DNA from 4 places in the Paenibacillus sp. GL_099_B genome. Region 3 is predicted to be linked to each of the others. Evidence: riboswitches for the same ligand, from Rfam matches in the RefSeq annotation. Region 3 holds a riboswitch; each other region holds the start of a gene.
What was found. Region 3 has a riboswitch for cyclic di-AMP ahead of AC3ITG_RS10730 (C40 family peptidase). Riboswitches for the same ligand answer to the same signal wherever they lie in the genome.

Region 1: it holds a riboswitch for cyclic di-AMP, as region 3 does, so the genes downstream of both, AC3ITG_RS00535 (C40 family peptidase) here and AC3ITG_RS10730 (C40 family peptidase) in region 3, are expected to answer to the same signal.
Region 2: it holds a riboswitch for cyclic di-AMP, as region 3 does, so the genes downstream of both, AC3ITG_RS06875 (HAD family hydrolase) here and AC3ITG_RS10730 (C40 family peptidase) in region 3, are expected to answer to the same signal.
Region 4: it holds a riboswitch for cyclic di-AMP, as region 3 does, so the genes downstream of both, AC3ITG_RS19305 (3D domain-containing protein) here and AC3ITG_RS10730 (C40 family peptidase) in region 3, are expected to answer to the same signal.

Annotation. Positions count from the first base shown of each region.
Region 1 is NZ_CM174430.1:110,653-113,858, forward strand. Features, by position in the region: gene AC3ITG_RS00530 (GNAT family N-acetyltransferase) at 1-270, opposite strand, end outside; gene AC3ITG_RS00535 (C40 family peptidase) at 662-1,132, opposite strand; cyclic di-AMP (ydaO/yuaA leader) riboswitch at 1,136-1,273, opposite strand; gene AC3ITG_RS00540 (hypothetical protein) at 1,526-2,368, opposite strand; gene AC3ITG_RS00545 (M1 family metallopeptidase) at 2,379-3,206, opposite strand, start outside.
Region 2 is NZ_CM174430.1:1,518,139-1,521,344, forward strand. Features, by position in the region: gene AC3ITG_RS06855 (urease accessory protein UreF) at 1-148, opposite strand, end outside; tRNA gene AC3ITG_RS06860 (tRNA-Leu) at 571-653, shown strand; gene AC3ITG_RS06865 (hypothetical protein) at 791-889, shown strand; partial or broken gene AC3ITG_RS06870 (glutathione peroxidase) at 970-1,296, opposite strand; cyclic di-AMP (ydaO/yuaA leader) riboswitch at 1,649-1,824, shown strand; gene AC3ITG_RS06875 (HAD family hydrolase) at 1,942-2,340, shown strand; gene AC3ITG_RS06880 (HAD family hydrolase) at 2,506-3,198, shown strand.
Region 3 is NZ_CM174430.1:2,268,094-2,271,299, reverse strand. Features, by position in the region: gene AC3ITG_RS10750 (X2-like carbohydrate binding domain-containing protein) at 1-143, opposite strand, end outside; tRNA gene AC3ITG_RS10745 (tRNA-Leu) at 470-553, opposite strand; gene AC3ITG_RS10740 (pectate lyase) at 668-790, opposite strand; partial or broken gene AC3ITG_RS10735 (pectate lyase) at 832-1,248, opposite strand; cyclic di-AMP (ydaO/yuaA leader) riboswitch at 1,511-1,642, shown strand; gene AC3ITG_RS10730 (C40 family peptidase) at 1,648-2,112, shown strand; gene AC3ITG_RS10725 (carboxymuconolactone decarboxylase family protein) at 2,212-2,541, opposite strand; gene AC3ITG_RS10720 (hypothetical protein) at 2,641-2,859, opposite strand; gene AC3ITG_RS10715 (hypothetical protein) at 2,983-3,206, opposite strand, start outside.
Region 4 is NZ_CM174430.1:4,269,485-4,272,690, reverse strand. Features, by position in the region: gene AC3ITG_RS19315 (ABC transporter substrate-binding protein/permease) at 1-217, shown strand, start outside; gene AC3ITG_RS19310 (amino acid ABC transporter ATP-binding protein) at 204-926, shown strand; cyclic di-AMP (ydaO/yuaA leader) riboswitch at 1,212-1,408, shown strand; gene AC3ITG_RS19305 (3D domain-containing protein) at 1,411-2,067, shown strand; gene AC3ITG_RS19300 (polysaccharide deacetylase family protein) at 2,200-2,988, opposite strand; gene lpdD (prenylated flavin chaperone LpdD) at 3,136-3,206, shown strand, end outside.

The DNA of each region.
Region 1 (3,206 bases), 2.2 Mb from region 3:
ATCGGGGTGCATGCCGAGTCCAATGCGGGTGACGCTTTCAAGTGGGAAGTATTGAGCAAAACCGCAAATCTGATGATCCTCTCCCAGCACCACTGCATATTGTTCCTTCCGTAGCTGGGGATCTCCGAATTCCACTTCAAGTGCTTTCATCTGCTCCCAGGGCAGCCAGCTATAAATATTATAAGGCGGGTCATACTGCCAATCGCAGATTAGTTCCGCATGTCCTTCTTGCATGGGCACAACGTGAAACGTCACAGGGGCTTCATCCATACAACTGCACGCTCCTCTCATTGTGAACAAGCTATAATGTTCTGATCCGTCCATATACATATGTCATTCCATATCTAAGCTTGTTTTCACTCTACAAAAGAGGCGTTCATTTGGCAAGTCCTCGTTTTAGAAAAAAAGTGAAACAAAAGTTCCGGTAATTTCGTTTATATTATAGTGGGATGGGTAAAAACATTATAAGAGCACGGACGAAGCAACGAAAAATAGCTCTAAATAAGTTGAAGTTAGGTTTGACAGCTATCCCTAGTACGTTAAAGGAAACGAAGCACAAAAAAACCGCCGGATACATTCCTGCGGAGAATGTGCCAGACGGTTCTATTATGCTTCGTTACAGTAGTGTTATTGTTACAGCATGACGTTGCTCAGCTTGTCCCTAGTCGATGGCCAATGTCTCATATGCGTCCGTGCTCATAATCCGTTTAGCGCCAACATAGCGGTTAGCCCAGTAGCTTTCACTTAATGCGCTGATTGTAACTCCTTTAGAAGAAGAGGAGTGTGCAAACTTCCCATCCCCTACAAAGATCCCTACGTGCGAGACCCCTTTGCCCGTTGTATTGAAGAATACCAAGTCACCTGGTCTCATTTCCATGCGAGATACCGAATCGCCCATGTCGAATTGCGAACTCGATTGGCGAGCCAGATCAATACCCAGCTTGTCGAATACATAACTTGTGAATCCAGAGCAGTCAAAGCCGTTAAGCGTTGTTCCTCCGCTTTTGTATGTAGTTCCCATTGCTGAATCAATGACTTGGTCCATTTTTGAATCTGCGAATGCGCTGCCTGCTCCAAGCGATAATGCGAATGTGAGGCTGAGTACAGCCGCAGTTAATTTCTTCTTAAACAAGAGATATACCCCTTCCAATGCCTGCGAGGTTAGCTTAAGGATTCGGTTGAAGGTCCCCTATGATCCCTCTGTTGCAAGATCAATTCACCCATAACTGGTTCCCCCGCTTCCCAGGTGCTAGGAATTTGGCTATGCTAGTTATGCACCTGCGAAATCAAGTAATGACGATTAAATTTTAAGTAGTTACAAATATGAAGGTAAAGATTACAAAGTTGTTACTAAAAACTCACTGCGATTATTGTAACAGAGGTATATCACTTTGGCAACGTTTAACAACAAAATTAACAAAAAAAACCTCGACCTTTGACGGGGAAAGGTCGAGGTTTGCTTGTTTAATGGCATTTGATGAATACAACTTTACATAGAGATGGTAACCATTTTTAACCGTTCAATTTAATCCTTGACCGAGTTGGACTGCCATAACCGGAAATGGGCGCATATCTTCCATAAGCTCAGCAAGCACCGGGCAAGTGGATACGTCTGTTGTAGTATAAGACCAGTTAAGCCCGTTAGTAACCATGAAGCTGAAGTAAAGGCACCAAAGACCAGGAGATGAAGGCCACCCAGCAGGACGGCAATGCCAATTAGAGTGATGACCTGGCGTAGTGCAATCCATAGAGCTTGAAACGTACCACGTGCTCCGCCTTCCCCATCAGGAGCTGAGATACCAAACTGCATGTAGAGCAGGACATGATGGATAACCCAACCGTACACAATCCAACCAGCAACATAGGGAATACCAGGCAAGAGCAGATGGAGGGAATGAAAACCTTCCATAAAGATGGAATAGAGCTTTGGTGCGAGCCAATAAGCCGGTAGCAGCAGCAATAGGGTACGAATGGTGTGGAGCAATAACATCGGTTTCCACAAATTTTTGATGCCGCGGATGAATGGAATGCGTTCTTCCGAATGGTTAAAATGCTGGAGCGAGTAGAGCAGCCCTGCCTGAATGAGAGGGCTGATCAGCATCCGCAGCAGTAGCATAGCCCCTAGAATCCATAGATAGCGATGGACCTCCGGATTCGTTGTCAGGCTGAGTTGGCTCTCCATTTTAAATAAAATCGTACTGAGTTCCCCTGCATCAGGGTCAGGATAACGCAGGAGCAGCGGAACCACAGCAGACTGTACCATTCGATAAAGAAAGTATCCCCATACTAATTGATACAGAAATAAGAGTGCCGCAATGAACATATGTTGACGGACGAGAAACCAGCCTTCACGTATTTTCGCTTTCACTGTATCCACCTCACCATGACAGACTTCCGAATATGGCTTCTATAAGTTTGGTTGCGCTCATGCTCCAGCGGGATTTGGTTGGCTCATCCAGTCCAGCTTTCAGAAAATTGTTCATATGATGGTTCTCCAGCACAATCGTGTATAGCGGATCAGTCATAGCCCAGGAAACAGGAGAAGTATAGGTCAGTTTGTAGGTAATGCGCTCCTCGCTGCCATCCCATTCTTTCGTCATGGTTTTCCCATCTTCGAACATAATTCGAACAGGCACCTTCTTATATTCACTGCCTTTTTTCTGGACTGTAATGGACGACTCGTACAACGTTTGACCGTCTTTCAGGATAGGATTGATTGCGATCTTCTCCACCGCAAAGTCAGCCATGCCGTCTCCGTATACATATTGATTAAAATAATCGGTCCAGGATGTACGGGTTACTTGCTCCACTACCTTTTGAAAATCAGACGAGGTTGGGTGTTTGAAGCGGTATTTCTTTACATAGGTCGAGAGAACACGTTCCATCGTTTTGGCACCAACCTGTTGTTCTATCCCGAGTAATACAAGCTTGCCTCGTGTGTATACGTTCGCTGCATATTGATTCTGAGAATCAAACTTCCAGGAGTCCTGTGTCAGTGAAGCTGGAGAAGTAATAAGACCTGATTGTACAGGCAGATTCGGGATAAGTCCGTATTCCTGTTCCATCACTTTATCTTCCGCATAGGAGGTGAATCCTTCGTCCAACCAAGCCTCTTCAAATTCATTACTCGCGACCATGCCGTAAAAATACTGATGCCCAATCTCGTGCACAACTGTGCGTTCCAGATCGTAACCAGGAGCTGAATC
Region 2 (3,206 bases), 750 kb from region 3:
AGCGCATGAATGATTCGAGATCTTCAGCACTACGAATGGTACCTTCAGCGATATGGGCATCCATACCGAAGGAATGGGTGAACCCTCCGACCTGGATAGAGGAATCAAGCAGTTTGACATAATCGAGCAGCTTATTCCCACGGTTCACAATCTTTCGCCTCCTACGTTCGTTAAATGTAATATTAAATAACATTTATACTCCATTTTGATTCGCTTTATGTTTGTAAATCCGAATTATATGATATATATATTCACATAAATATCCGCTTTTTGTCAATAGTTTCTTGGTTTTTTAAATATTAAATCTATTCAATGTTATTTTATATAACTTAATGAGTTATGTTGAGCTAAGAGGATGTGAAGGATGGAAATACTAATAAAGTAGAGTGATCAGCCTAATCGGGTATACAAACGAGATCAAATTTAATCATATGCACTTCGTAGGAGAAAATGACGAGATTATACGATTTATGGAAGAGAAAAGCGCAGTTAAAATGATATTAAGAAAAATGCTTTACTTTTAAACATGAACCGGGTATAATCAATTCTGTTGCCGATTATTTATGACATGCGGTCGTGGTGGAATGGCAGACACGCTATCTTGAGGGGGTAGTGGGTGTATACCCGTGGAGGTTCGAGTCCTCTCGACCGCATCATAAGAACGATTAAGAAGAAGCTTCCCGTATGGGGAGCTTCTTTTTTTATGCTTTTTTACAATAAAGATGGGTCCAGACAAAAAAAGGTCACCCGTTTCCCCTGAATACATGTTCATTCTGTCTACCGGGGTCGGATGGCCTTCACTTGTTATTTAAGCAATTCTTTGATGTCCGCTTCAATTTTATCAGGTGTTGTTTTGGGAGCATACCGTTTCAGAACACGTCCGTTCTGATCCACAAGGAATTTGGTGAAGTTCCATTTGATGGCTTTGGAGCCGAGTACGCCTGGCGCTTCTTTGGTAAGGTGCTGGAATAGAGGATGAGCGCTTGAACCATTCACATCGATCTTCTCAAACATCGGGAAGCTAACACCATAGTTCATCTGACAGAACTCGGCAATATCATCAGAAGAGCCTTTTTCCTGTGCAAACTGGTTGCTTGGAAAACCAAGAACTTCAAATGGGGAGTCTTTAAACTTGTCCTGAAGTTCTTGCAGACCTTTGAATTGAGGTGTGAGGCCGCATTGGCTTGCTGTATTCACGATAAGCAGTACTTTGTCACTATAGTTGGACATTTCAACTTCCTGACCGCGAAGGGTGTTTACTTTGTAGTCGTAGACTGACATGAAAATCTCCTCCATTTCATATTCTTCTATCTTCTATTATATTGATTGCAATTAAATATTGCAAAATTAATATTGATTTTTTAACTCAATTTGAAGCTGTCGTGTATGATCTGTGACTGATTTGCTACCTGAATTTCGCTAAAGAGAGAATTAGAGAGCTTTGAAGAGATGGGTAGAGAATGGATGTGTTGTAAGCGCTATTATTGATGTGAAATGGCAAAAATCCGTCGATTCGGTGATCTGCGCAGACTTTACACCAATATGGCACGGGTGTATGATTCATATCGTAATTCCAATTCTAATTAAATTTTACATGAAAAACGAAACAAACGATAATATCGCTCTGATTAATGATTATAAAGGAACGATGTTTTAATCGCTGAGTTTCCATTCATTCATGGGTGGGAAACGGGGGAACCAACAGGATGAACTGTCCAGGACAGTAGGCATCCATGGGGTGAATTTTCCGGTGACAGCCGGAAATAGGGCGACTCTCGCGCCCGAATCCGTCAGCTAACCTCGTAAGCGTTAAAGGGAGAGGCAACAAGCCGTACGCTGGTTCATAGTGTCTTTTTGCTATGGATTATTGAAGAAGCGTCCGGGAGGCCTTGGTCCCCCACGCTTCTTTTTTGTTGTCTTTTCACGCCAAGGGAGGAACGAATGATGGATAAAGAGATGATCTTAGTGACTGCTCCAAATGAAGCAGGACGTAAATTTATCAAATTGCTGATGTACAAAAAAATGCCGTTTGCCGTTCTGACCAACAGTGCAGGGGAAGAGCGCAGGCTCCGGAGAATCGGTGTGGAGCATGTCATTCGCATGAACACGGCTGCAGCTCAGAAATGGTTTTTGCCGCAAGACAGTGTCGGCAATGTTTTTATTTTTGAAAATAGCCTAAACCTGACCTGTCGATATTTGCAGATCTGCCGCTCTTGGACATCCAAGTCCCTGTGTGTCATTACGGAACAAAGCCATCCCAAAGGGATCTATCGGGGAATGGGAGCAGACCGTATTGTATATTCCTTGAATGGGGAAGTTGGGTTTCTGCTTAATGGCTAGTGGCTAGTACTATTCCTGTGATTGATCCAGTGTCAGCTGCCTGTTATAATTGAAATCATAAATAAACGGAATCTTGAGGAGACTCATGCATGATGGTGGGTCTTCTTTTTTATGGTTTGGGAAATGGGGATATGAATTTCCTGTGGCTAACGAGGAGGAATAGGCGTGCCGGATGTACGTGGAATACAATGGTTGTTCTTTGATGTGGGGGATACGCTCGTGGACGAATGGGAGCCGGTAGATGATATTATCGGTCAGTTCGTTCGTGAAGCTTGTGCGCTTGGTTATCAGGTGGAGATGCAGACGGTACGAGATATATTTGCCGCCTCCTACCGAAATTACGAGCAATGGCCGATGAAATTGGCTATTCGTACCCTTATTAGCGATGAGGGGCACCGGGAACAGATACAGGAGAAGCTGAAGTTTCGCAAAGAGCTTGAGCACCCCTTCGCGTCAGCTGACACTGTTCTCCAGACGTTGTCGCAGCATTATAAGATTGGTATCATTGCCAATCAGAGCCCGGGGACGGAAAATCGGCTGGATAGCTACGGCTTGCGCAAGTATGTGGATGTGCTGGCCTGTTCGGCTGAAGAAGGAGTGTCCAAGCCTGATCCTGAATTGTATGCTGTAGCGTTGAAACAGGCGGGATGTAAACCTGAGGAAGCGGTCATGATCGGCGACAGGATTGATAATGATATTATTCCGGCTAAGAAGCTGGGTATGCACACGATCCGGATTTTGCAGGGTTATGGCAGGTTCCAGCCGGAGCTTGCGGATGCAGAGCGTCCAGATTGGACTATTGAATCACTGGAGGAGCTTCTTCCATTGTTAATGGTAACTCAAAATTCAGACAACTAAATAAGAGC
Region 3 (3,206 bases):
CTCCAACCCATATACGGCTTTTGGGCCAGACTCTTATCTGCTGCTTGTGCCACATTACCTGTCGTTCCGATTATCCCGAACTGCACTGCCGCAATCATGATTACCATGAAACACATTGCCATCCTTTTTCCGATTCGTTTCAAATTATCCCTACCCCCTCTGAATTTGGTCGTTCAAACCCTTGTTGATAGCGCTTCCATACGAGAAGAGAATAGTGGATGAAAGATTTCCAGGATAGGTACAATTCGGTATTTTACGTACAATTAACCTGAAATATAAGGGCAAACCGTCGCAGAACGAACACATTTCCATTACTGGATAAATAAACAAAGTTTTTTTCTCTGCTCAAGTTGAAGGAATGAGTTGAAAAGAATTAGGATGAGCAAATATCAAAATCCGTAAACAAATAAAAAAGGTTCCTAAAGTGGCAACAATGCCATTCTAGGAACCTTTTTCGTATTACATATGATGCGGTCGAGAGGACTCGAACCTCCACGGGGGTTAGCCCACACGGACCTGAACCGTGCGCGTCTGCCAATTCCGCCACGACCGCGTATGTCGTATCTCCGAGAAATTATATCGCGGCGACAAGAAATAATATATCATGTGCAGGTAATTAGTGTCAACAAAAAAATAATTCCCCTTCAATGATAAAGCCTTTTAAAAATTATATCTTGGAAGGCCAGTTGCCGTACCAGGCATACCCGCCTCTTCTTTCCTTATCGATATCGCTGAGTTTATATTTCACAACCCCATCACGTCCTACGAAGATCGGTTTATCCGTTCCAATTTCGTAAAAACGTGCCCAAATTGGCGCTGCACCTGAATCAGCTACGAGTTTGCTACTTCATAAATCCTTGTTCCTGCAGGTTTAAGGGAGCTGGAATCATGCAGCTGTCCCCATGCAGTCAGTTTACCATTCGCTACAACCTGTGTATTAAGAGCATCTACGCCTTTGGCAACTGATTTTTTACTGCGATCCGCAAGAGAGCTGTCGATGAATGAGAAATCACCTTTACGTGCACCTACTTCATCCAACATGTACATGACATTATCATGGCATCATCGTAAGTTGATTCCTTTGATGGCAGCAGCCGAATACCGCGGATCATTCGTCTTTTTAAATTCCTTGGCTAATCTTCTAATTTCTGAGTATGTAGCTTTGTTATCAATCGTAGATTTGGCCCACTCACCACTTGTTTCTTTGTACTCCTTCTTCCATCCCCCGTCAGGACGTTGATTAGGCAAAATATCTGAGATACTTGCTGTCGTTCCAGATACTTAACCTAAAGCTATCGTCTAATTGTATATGAGAAAACCAATAAATTGTCCAATTTTTCTCCATTTGAAACAGTAGTTACTTTTTTGTCATCTATTAAAAATCAACATTCGAGTTATTTCTACATAAATAGCGATAATTCCGTTAACATTGAGATGATAAGAAGTGTTCAAGATCGGTTTGACATTTTCGCATTTATGCAATATAGTTTCAAAAGGTTACAAAAACTTAATTATTCATTTGCCGAGTTTCATGTTTGAAAACGGGGGAACCATTTTGGGTGAATTATTCTTATACATAGGAAATATAGGGAACCTTCTACCGAACCCTTAGCTAACTCCGTAGGCATCGAAGGGAGAACAAAAATTTTGAAAAAGCTTATCATCTCCATTTTTGGAGCAGCAGTTCTATTTACATCCGGTGCAGCAAGCACAGAGGCAAGCAGTATTAACACCGTCGTTAACAACATGACTGGCATACCTTACAAATGGGGCGGCACAACAATGGCCGGATTTGATTGCTCTGGATTTATGAGATATATTTTCAACAAATATAGCATTGAATTACCACGCACTTCCCAGCAACAAGCTAAGGCCGGAACTCCGGTATCCAAAGCTAATCTGCGTACTGGTGACATGGTATTCTTTAATACGATGGGCAATGGCATTTCACATACAGGTGTATATATCGGGGGCGGACAGTTCGCTCATGCTTCAAGCAGCAAGGGTGTCAGCATCACACAATTATCCAATCCTTACTTCAACGATCGTTACGTAACAGCACGCCGGGTAACAGGACAGTTTATGTATAACAAAATGCTGGGCAAAATATAAGTTAAACACGAAAAGGCTTCGGTTATAACCGGAGCCTTTTCTTTGTCTACATTGATTTTCTACAGACGTAAAGTCGCAATCAGTCTGCAATTAAAACTTTTAATGTAATGCCTTCTGTACTCTCATTGCACCCTGAGACAGCGCATGACCTCCGCCTACTGCTCCAGCCACAGCAACCGTCTCCATAATCTCCTGATCGGTCGCTCCTTTGGCACGTGCCTCTTCCACATGGTAAAACGTACATACCTCATTGTTTGCAAACAAACCAATGCCCAGCGCAATCAGCTGTTTGGTCTTGGCATCAATCGCCCCTGCCTGAAAACATTCTCCAGTGAACTCATGATAAGACTTCACCACAGCTGGCAGCACGTCGCTTAATTCACCAATCTGATCTTTATAGGCATGAACCTTATCATTCATCAATGTCACGGTTACCGCACATCCTCTCGGCTGATATGTTACAAGCTCTCACTGTACCTATCTTCTCTCCCGAGAGGTGTAATTATGCCAAAACATCCATGGTAAATCCTATTCTTCGAGCAGGCTCTCGCGTGGTTCGCTGAACAATTGATATCGGTAATTCCGATCAAGCTTGACCACACGACGATTCTGACGGCGAATGAGTACCTGCTCCCCGTCCCAAGCCACTACAATACCTGTCACATCATTGGACTGAATCTCGTCCCGTACTACCCTTACTTTTTCACCTGATAAACGCAGTGCATCCAATTGTGCATCACTGATCATATTTCCGACGCCTACTTTCCCAAAAAAATTATTTACAAAAAGAGACCTAAATGATAAGTCATTTAGGTCTCACGTGACTGTATTGGACTGTCATGTCATTCGAAAGTATGTCCCGACTGAAAGTTACCGCTGCGCGTGCTCTTTGCTGTCGTTCTTCTCAAACCAAAAATCAAGCACTTTGGCGGACATCACACGTTCTTCAAGGTACTCCACTTGATGCGGTGTAAATTGTTCTTTCCAAGAGAAGGACAACTCTTCGCACAAGCCTACAATCGTCAGCAATTCTGACCAGGCAACGTAGCGTTTGTACCAGAAAAATTGAGGATGTTCAATCATATAGGGATAAA
Region 4 (3,206 bases), 2.0 Mb from region 3:
CGGTAATGAGTTCGTGACCATTATCAAGGAATCCTCCATTATCTCCGTTATCGGTATGGTGGACATTATGTACCAAGCAAGTGTGGTCAAAAACATTACGTATCAAGGGATGAATCCATTCTTGATTGCGGCAGCCATCTACTTTGTGCTGACGTTCATTTTGTCCAAGCTGCTGGGTAGACTGGAAAGGAAGTTGAGTGCAAGTGATAGACGTTAGACAATTATATAAATCCTATGATAAGAACGAAGTGCTTAAGGGCATTAACGTAACGATTGGCAAAGGTGAGGTTGTCGTGGTCATCGGTCCGTCCGGATCGGGGAAAAGTACCTTTTTACGTTGTCTGAACTTACTGGAGCAGCCTACTTCCGGTGAGATTGACTTTGAGGGAGTTTCGATCACTGACCCCAAACATAACATTAATGCAACTCGTGAAAAAATGGGGATGGTATTCCAGCATTTCAATCTGTTCCCGCACAAAACGGTGCAGCAGAACATTACGATTGCTCCCATTAAAGTGAAAAAACAGTCTGCACACGAAGCGGAACAAATCTGCGCAGACTTGCTCAAGACGGTTGGCCTGTCTGACAAAAAGGACGCCTTTCCAAATCAGCTGTCCGGTGGACAAAAACAACGGATAGCCATTGCAAGAGCTCTTGCGATGCAGCCGCATGTCATGCTGTTTGACGAGCCTACTTCTGCACTGGACCCTGAAATGGTCGGTGAAGTACTGGATGTCATGAAGCGGCTTGCAGAGGGTGGCATGACTATGGTTATTGTAACGCATGAGATGGGCTTCGCACGCGAAGTGGGTGATCGCATCCTGTTTATGGATGGTGGGGTTATTGTAGAAGAAGGAACGCCTAATGAAGTGTTTGGTGAGCCTAAGCATGCACGTACACGTGACTTCCTCGCTAAAGTGCTCTAATACATCCAAGTCATTAAGGATGAAGATCAAGATGAAAATACAAAATCTATACTGCGGATGAGAATTTCATCCCCTAAACAATCCCTGTCGACGATTAGTCAATAGGGATTGTTTTGTTATGTAAGGATACGCACGGATTTACATAAAAAGTAACGTTTCTGTCATCAACGATATAAGCCCAAACAGACATTTTTTTGAAAAAGTCGCTAGAATTCAGCATAAATGTTGAAGTGAATTAGCCAGATGGTAACATTTACTACGACTCTTGGTTACAAAATTGTGATATATTTGTTCCTGCCGAAACTTCCGGAGTTGGGAGTGTGGGGGATGTAACGATGCAAGGTGTGCTTGGGGAAGAATCATTTGCACACGGCTTGGGGTGAATTAGGGCTACATAAATTTTTAATGTAATTGAACCTATAGGGTGGTTTCCTCCATCCGAATCCGACAACTAACTTCGCAGGCATAATGAGGGAGGAAGACCATGATTAACAAGAAACGTATAGCCAAAACAGCAACAGCTTTGCTGACAGCAGCAATGCTCATTCAGGCCGTTCCGGCTCATGCTGACTCAGTTCATATGGCCAAAGAGGGGGATACCTTCTACACCTTATCCAAACAATATGGAGTTGGACTTAACGCTCTTATTAAAGCTAACAATGATATCTCAGCTTACAACATTTATGGCGGTTTGAAAATTACGATTCCTGGTAAAACAACGAACACAGCTTCTGCTGCAGCAGCTAAAACGGTAACTGCCGCAAGTCTTGACGTTAACGCGGACAGTAAGGTTGTTCAAGCCTGGGGGAAAACGTTTGATTACAGCAAAGCTGTCGACGTCAAAGCAACAGCATACTCCGCCGACGCTTCCGAAAATGGAGGCTGGGGAGCTGTGGATTACTTCGGTAATCCGCTTGAATTGGGTACCATTGCAGTAGACCCAAGTATCATTCCATTGGGTACAAAGGTACTGGTGACAGGTCATACACATCCAGGACTGCCAAAACAGGCATTTGTCGCTACGGCTCGTGATGTGGGCAGTGCCATTAAAGGTCACAAGATCGATATCTTTATTCCTGGCAGCAAGCAATCCGTGAGCACATTTGGTATTCAGGATGTTGAACTTTACATTTTGAAATAAAATCAAAGCAAGCTTCACATCATCATATGTGACTCCAACTAAATCTAAATTAAACAGTAAAGGGTGTTCTCCAATCACGATAATGTGATTGAAGGACACCCTTTTGAATATCCGACTTAAAGGGATCTTGACCTATTTACCCTTTGGCAGTTCCAGCATTTCGTCCAAAGTCACCAGCTCGTACCCGCGGTTTCGCAATTCCTCGATAACTTCAGGCAACGCCTCAATGGTACCACTCAGCTTTGATCCTACACCGCCTCCTGCATGCTGCAGAACAATCGAACCCGGTTTGACGGCGGACAGGATGTTTTGCTTGACTTCCTCTTTGGAGAGGCCCTTCCAGTCCAGAGAATCGACGTTCCAGTTCACAATGCTATAATGTTGTTTGGCTGCCCATTGCAGCTGTTGCTCGTTAATGTCGCCATAGGGTGGACGAATCATTTTGGGAGTGTAACCCGCCAGATTTCGAATAATATCCCCGGTATGTAAGATTTGTTTGCGAAATGCATTCATGGATAACTTACTGAACTCCGGGTGATTGTAGCTGTGGTTGCCCACAATATGCCCTTCCTTCACCATGCGTTTCACTAAATCCGGATGTTTCTCAGCGCGATTTCCCACAATGAAAAACGTAGCCCGCACCTTGTATTTTTTTAGAATATCCAGTACCTGCGGTGTGAACCTTGGATCAGGTACGTCATCAAAAGTCAGAGCGACCTTTTTTGTTGAGGGGCCATTGGTTTTGAACGTATCCGCATATTTCTGTCTGAGTTGTCCCAGAGTTAACTGTTCTTCTTCAGGAGAATCAGACTTCGAAGCAGGTTCGGCTTGCGGGCTTGAAGAAGCCCATAACTGAGCAGGAGCATAACTTCCTCCCAGAAGAATGACCATGATGGATAACATTATGAGGCGTATACGCATGTTCGTGCCTCCTTTTCCCAAATTGCGTTCTCTTTGGTATGCCCGGGGCCATCCGTATTTATGCATGATGTGAGATGTTTCATTGCTGATTCGCTAAATCGGAGCCATAATTCCACCATATATATAGAAAAGGACAGGTGGAGCAGGATGAGTACATACGACTTAAACTCCGTTCGTTTACAGGTGATTGAGGCAGGGGAAGACAAAGTGTTTATGGT